Regions from separate parts of the Martelella sp. FLE1502 genome, predicted to be linked through region 2. Evidence: predicted binding sites of a transcription regulator. Region 2 holds the regulator's gene; the other holds the start of a gene.

Region 1 (3,387 bases), on a different contig from region 2:
TGAGCCGGGAGCCGGGAGCCGGGAGCCGGGAGCCGAAAGGTAGCGTTTCGGTCTCGTCGCGCCACGAGCGATGCCGCTGCGGCCGCCGCCGGGCGGTGGCGTATCAGGCCGCCGCGCCGGTCCGCTCCGCCGTTGCGACTCGATAGGCGATGGCCTCGCCGATATGCATGCGGCCAACCTGGGCCTTGCCGTCGAGGTCGGCGATCGTGCGGGCGACCTTGAGGACGCGGTGATAGCCGCGGGCGGAAAACCGCATTTTCTCGGCCGCCTCGCGCAACAGCGCAAGCCCCGCGGCATCGGGTTCCGCGAGTTTCTCGATCAGGTTTGCCGCGCAGCGGGCGTTGACCGTGACCGCCTTCTCATCGAGCCTGGCAAAGCGTTCGCGCTGGGCATTGCGGGCGCGTTCCACCCTGCGCGCCACCGCGCTGCTGGCTTCGCCGGTCGATTTTGCACCGATCAGGTCGATCGCGCTGACGGCGGGCACATCGATGCGGATATCGATCCGGTCCATCAGCGGGCCGGAAATGCGGGCCTGATAATCGGCGGCGCAGCGCGGGCCGCGCGCGCAGGAATGGCCGGGCTCGCCCGCCATGCCGCAGCGGCAGGGGTTCATCGCGGCGACGAGCTGGAAGGCGGCGGGGTAGGAGACGCGGTGGTTGGCGCGGGCGATCACGCATTCGCCGGTCTCGAGCGGCTGGCGCAGCGCATCAAGCACCTGTGGTGTGAATTCCGGGAATTCGTCGAGGAACAGAACACCGTGATGGGCAAGCGAGGCTTCGCCCGGTCGCGCCTTGATGCCGCCGCCCACCAGCGAGGCCATGCTGGCCGAGTGATGCGGCGCGCGGAAGGGCCGGCGGTCCGACAAGCGGCCGCCGGCAAGCTTGCCCGCGATCGAGTGGACCATCGACATGTCGAGCAGTTCCTGCGGCAGAAGCGGCGGCAGGATGGAGGGAAGGCGCGCGGCAAGCATGGATTTCCCCGCTCCCGGAGGGCCGACCATCAGCAGGTTGTGCCCGCCGGCGGCCGCCACTTCGAGCGCGCGCTTGGCGCTTTCCTGTCCCTTGATATCCGCAAGGTCCGGCAGATCATGCGGCGCCGCGCGCACGGCTGGGTGCGGGCGGGATAGCACCTGCGTGCCCTTGAAATGATTGGCGATGCCGATCAGGCTCTTGGGCGCGAGAATGTCGATATCAGCACTGGCCCAGGCGGCTTCCGGGCCGCAATCGGCCGGGCAGATCAGGCCCTTGTCGAGCGCGTTGGCGGCGATGGCGGCCGGCAGTGCGCCGGCAACCGCCGCGATCGTGCCGTCAAGATTCAGTTCGCCGATCACCATGTAGCCGGAGAGCCCATCGGCTGGCACCGCCCCGAGCGCCGCCATCAGCCCGAGCGCGATCGCAAGGTCGAAATGCGAGCCCTCTTTCGGCAGGTCGGCCGGCGCGAGGTTGACCGTCACCCGCTTCGGCGGAAGTGCCAAGCCCGTGGCATGCAGCGCGGCCTGCACCCGTTCCCGGCTTTCCGCCACCGCCTTGTCCGGCAGGCCGACGATCTGCATGCCGATTTTGCCGGGCGCGACCATGACCTGTACATCGACCGGAACGCCCTCGATCCCCTGAAACGCAACCGTGTGAACGCGTGAAACCATGGCCATCCCGCCCGCTTTCCTGTGTCTTCAGGTTGCAAGGATTCCATAACTCGCCCTTACATTCAAGAACAAAAAGAGAACTTTTATTTCTCCTTCGTGTTCAACGGGATAGACAGATCGCCAGCGCCGCAGTAAACCTCGGGTCGAAAGCAGAGAGGGTGCCATGGGACTGACGACCGAAGAGCGGATATTGATCGAGCAGCACGTGACCAACAGCGCCAAATCGCCGGCGGCTGCCTATCTGCTGTGGTTTTTCCTGGGCTGGGCCGGCATCCACCGGTTTTATCTCGGCCGCATGGGGTCGGGCCTTGCCATGCTTCTGCTCAACGTCATCGGCGGCCTGACCGTCGTCTTCATCGTCGGCTTTTTTCTGCTTGGCATCTGGGCGCTATGGTGGATCGTCGATCTGTTCCTGATCTCGGGCATGATCGACGCCCAGAAGAACGAAATCCGCGCCCGCCTCACGCAGGAAGCGCTGGTCGCGCAGCGCTCATAGGCGCTTCTTCTCGATCGCATCCCACATCAGGCTGGCGATATCCGCGCCGCCGAATTTCTTGACCTCGCGGATGCCGGTGGGGGAGGTGACGTTGATTTCGGTCATATAGTCGCCGATCACGTCGATGCCGACCAGAATGAACCCGCGTTCCCTGAGTGCAGGGCCGATGCGGGCGCAGATTTCCTTCTCGCGTTCGGTCAACCCCGCCGCCTCGGCGCGGCCGCCGACATGCATGTTGGAGCGGCTGTCGGTTTCGGCCGGCACGCGGTTGATCGCCCCGGCGAATTCGCCATCGACGAGGATGATGCGCTTGTCGCCCTTGCGCACGGCCGGCAGATAGGCCTGGGCGATATAGGGTTCGCGGAACATCTGCGCGAACATTTCCAGCAGCGAGGTGAAATTGCGGTCGTCGCGGGTGGAATGGAACACGCCCGCGCCGCCATTGCCGTAAAGCGGCTTCAGGATGATGTCGCCCATTTCCTCGCGGAAGCGCTTGATTTCGTTTTCGTCCTTTGTGATCAGCGTCGGTGGCATCAGGTCGGCGAACTCGGTGACGAAGATCTTCTCCGGCGAATTGCGCACCCAGGCCGGATCATTGACCACCAGCGTCTTCGGATGGATGCGCTCCAGCAGGTGCGTGGAGGTGATATAGGCCATATCGAATGGCGGGTCCTGCCTGAGCAGCACCACATCCATGGTCGAGAGGTCGATCCGCTCCGCGGCACCCAGCGTGTAGTGATCGCCTTCCTTGTCGCGCAGCGTCATCGGCTCGACGGTCGCAAACACCTTGCCGTCGCGCAGGCTGAGGCGATCGGGCGTATAGTGGAACAGATTGTAGCCCCGGTTCTGTGCCTCGAGGCTCATGGCAAAGGTCGAATCGCCGCCGATCTTGACGGTGGAGATATGGTCCATCTGGACGGCGACGTTCTTGATTGCGGCCATGAAATGCGTGTCCCGGTTGGTTTGCGGCGACACGATATTTAGTCATCGCGCCGCCCCTTGGCAATCGCGGGCGTCGCTCAGGCGTGCGAAAGCCGTTTCCCGGTGGCGTGGTCGTAGAAATGCAGCTTTTCCGGCAGCACCGCGAAGGTGAGTTCGTCGGCAAGCGGTATTTCGGGGGAGAGGGCGGCCGTCAGCCGCTCGCCGCCGGTCAGGCAATGGGCAAGCCGTGTCGCGCCGAGTTCCTCGACATAGTCAAGCCGCGCCTTCAGTCCTGCGCCGGTGGTCGGCTGCAGGTCCTCCGGGCGGA
Region 2 (3,387 bases):
GGGCCGGGCATGCAGATGTCCTTTGCCGCCACGCTGGCGCTGATCGCGGGCTATGGCGCATGGCAGCGCCGGCCCGCTCAAGGATTTCGCCAAAGCCGCGGGCCGCTCCGCTGGCTCTGGATCGCAGCCTCCGGTATCGTGCTCACCGCGCTGATCGGCGGCTTGTCGACGACGCCGTTCGCCATCCATCATTTTTCCCGTATCGCGGGCTACGGGCTGCTTGGCAATCTGCTCGCCATGCCGGTGGTCACCTTCGTTGTCATGCCGGCCGGGCTTTTATCGCTCATCGCCATGCCGCTCAATCTTCACGCGCCGTTTCTGATCGTCATGGGCTGGGGGCTTGATTGGGTGATGCAGGCGGCGACTTGGGTCGATAGCCTTGGCGGCGCGTTTACCACAGGCCGCGCGCCGGAGGGGGTTCTGCTGCTGTTTCTCGCCGGCTTCCTGCCGCTCGTGTTGTTGCGCACGCGTCTGCGTCTCCTCGGTGTGATCCCGATAGCGGTTTCCTTCGCGCTGATCTCATGGCCGCGCGAGCCTCCGCCGCCGCAAATCCTGGTGGCTGGCGATGGCGATCTCGTGGCGATCGTCACCGGTAATGTCGCGGCTCTCACCACGAAGCGGCCGCCATCCTTCGTGTTCGAGCAATGGGAAACGGCACTCACACTCGCGGAGACGCTGCCGCCTGTGGAGGAAAGCGCGCTGGTGCTGAATGAGGAAGATCGTTTCGCGCGGCTCGAAGCAACGGATATGGCGAGCGCCGCGCGGGCGCTCAGCGAAACGATCACCGAATCCGCCCGGACGCCCGGCACCTTCCGCTGCAAGAAGGATGCATGGTGCTATGCGACCTTGATGGGCCTCAGAATCATGACGGTCGACCGGCCGGCTTTTGCCGGCCTTGCCTGCGACAATGCCGATATCGTCGTCAGCCGTTACCGCCCCGGATTCCAGACCTGCCGTTCCGGCGCATACCTCGTCACGCCAGCAATGCGCCGCCAGCACGGCGCCTTTCAATTCACGCTCCCGCCGGCGGCTGGTCGAAATATGGACGACGGCGACATACGGCGCTCGGTCGCGGAGCCGGGCAGGGGCAGCGAACCCGATCAGCAGGCAGGCAACGCCAATCCGTTGCCGGGAGGCATCGCGGATGCGAAAGCGCAACCGCCCCCGCCAGTGCTCGTAAAACCATCCTGCGGCCCGATGACGATCTCAGTCAGCACATCGGTCAGAGCACTGACCCGCCCGTGGAACAGGCACCGGCTTTATGACTGGCGCTCCGGCGAATATCTGCCGGTGATCGCGGTTCCGCAGACGCTCACCTTCAGTGGTAACGGCGGATCAGGCCGACCAGCTTGCCCTGCACCTTGACCTGGTTTGCCGAAAAGATACGGGTCTCGTAGGCCGGATTGGCCGCTTCCAGCGCGATCGAGGCGCCCTTGCGGCGGAACCGCTTCAGGGTCGCTTCCTCGTCATTGACGAGCGCCACGACGATATCGCCGGGCGAGGCGGTGGCGATATTGCGGATGATCACCGTGTCGCCGTCGAAAATTCCGGCCTCGATCATCGAATCGCCCTGCACCTCCAGCGCATAATGTTCGCCCGCGCCCAGCATTTCAGCCGGCACGGTGATCTGATGGGTGTTTTCCTGGATTGCGGAGATCGGCACACCGGCGGCGATCCGGCCCATGACTGGAATGCCCGCCGAGCCGCCGTCATTGGCGCTGGCCGGCGCCTTCGGCTCTTCCTGTTTCTTGCCGAGCGAGCCCTCGATCACGCTTGGCGAGAAACCCCGGCGCGGCTGCTGGCCGATCGCGCTGTCCGGCATGCGCAGGATTTCGAGCGCCCGGGCGCGGTTGGGAAGCCGGCGGATGAAGCCGCGTTCCTCCAGCGCGGTGATCAGCCGGTGTATGCCGGATTTCGACGCGAGGTCCAGCGCCTCCTTCATTTCATCGAAGGACGGCGGAATGCCGGTCTCTTTCATCCGTTCATGAATGAAATACAGCAATTCCTGTTGTTTGCGTGTCAGCATTTCCTGCCCCTGGCCCTTCGAAACAAATCCAGAACGAATATACATGTTCTCACTGTGTTCCGCAAGCCCGGGGAAGTCCCGGCAATCAAGGGGTTTCGCGCCGCCGGTGCGGGGCGGGACACGAATCGACAAACCGCGAGGTCGGTTTCACTCTTCCCAGCGTTTCTTCCTTCTGGGCGCCAGCGGCTTCAGCGGGTGGAGCGCATAGGATGTCGGTTTTCCCAGTGCGGTGGCGACCACGCGATAGGCGCGGCGGTAGTTGAACAGACCGCCGATGAAGAACAGGACGCTGCCGACCAGATATTGCCACGCCAGGAAACCGTCCAGCAGGGTTTCGTCGCGCTCGCTGGCAAGCGTCCAGAGATAGGGGATGGAGGCGACGGCAAAGAGCGCCGAGCCGACCACGAAGGTCAGGGCCGTCAGGTTCATCATCTGCAGGGTGACGAGATCGTCGGCCTGGACGATCTGGATGACGTTGATGACCGCGCCGACCACGAACAAGACGCTGCCGATGATGAAACACCACGCGCCGGCCTTGGGAAGGTCGACGGACGACAGAAAGAAAACGCTGCCAACCACGAACAGCGCGGTTCCAAAGACATAGGTCCAGGCCGCCCAGGCTTCCAGCCTGTCCCACAGCGTTTCCGGGTCCTTGCGCTGCCTGGCGTAGACGAAGACCTCGATCAGGTCATGGCCAGTCACGAGCAGATAGATCAGCGAGCCGAAGAAGAATATCCAGGCGCCAAGATCGGCATAGGATGAAAGCGCCGGAAAGAAGCAGATGCTGCCGAAAATGAAGATCAGCCCGCCGGCCTGATAGGCGATCGCGTTGATCGTCTCCCAGCGGAAATTCTTTCGCTTAGCCGGCGTATCGGCAATCACGTCATGAAGACGCGGTCGATTGACGAACATATGCGGCATGCGGTCCCTCGAGATTGATACGCCTGGCGCTTGGCCGCGTTTTAACGAAGCGGGGAAGGAAAATCAAAACCGGCTGAAAAACAAAATGGTGAGAGCGCAGGGGTTCGAACCCTGGACCTACTGATTAAAAGTCAGTTGCTCTACCGGCTGAGCTACGCTCTCCCGAGCCGGATGCCCGGCTGAAAGTGGGCGGAACATAGAAAGGGTCTTTATGAAGGTCAACCCGGAATCTCGCCGCGAAAGCGATAATAGGGCGGTTTTCGGCGCGCGGAAAGGTGATTGGATTTGACCGGTCATCTGGTTTAAGACCCGCGGACGTGTTGCGCGGGCATTTACGCTGTCGCGAGCATGGGTTTCGGGCATTGCCCGCGCCCGCAATTGCAAGGTGTTGGAGCAGGTTTCTTGTCGATCGGCGATATTTCCCTTCTGAGCGCGCTTCT

Evidence for each region. Region 2 encodes LexA, which represses DNA repair genes until DNA is damaged. Its sites were predicted from a motif close to TGTTCNNNNTGTGTTCNG; they were not measured.
Region 1: the regulator LexA is predicted to act here: its motif matches at 1,707-1,724, upstream of V6767_RS04440 (YifB family Mg chelatase-like AAA ATPase).

The regions. Positions count from the first base shown of each region.
Region 1 covers NZ_JBAKFQ010000003.1:254,272-257,658, forward strand. The annotation lists gene V6767_RS04440 (YifB family Mg chelatase-like AAA ATPase) at 104-1,642, opposite strand; gene V6767_RS04445 (TM2 domain-containing protein) at 1,806-2,138, shown strand; gene gshB (glutathione synthase) at 2,133-3,080, opposite strand; gene V6767_RS04455 (sn-glycerol-3-phosphate import ATP-binding protein UgpC) at 3,158-3,387, opposite strand, start outside.
Region 2 covers NZ_JBAKFQ010000014.1:85,235-88,621, forward strand. The annotation lists gene V6767_RS13540 (ComEC/Rec2 family competence protein) at 1-1,365, shown strand, start outside; gene lexA (transcriptional repressor LexA) at 1,319-2,026, opposite strand; gene V6767_RS13550 (YrhK family protein) at 2,174-2,947, opposite strand; tRNA gene V6767_RS13555 (tRNA-Lys) at 3,034-3,109, opposite strand; gene V6767_RS13560 (cytochrome c biogenesis CcdA family protein) at 3,350-3,387, shown strand, end outside.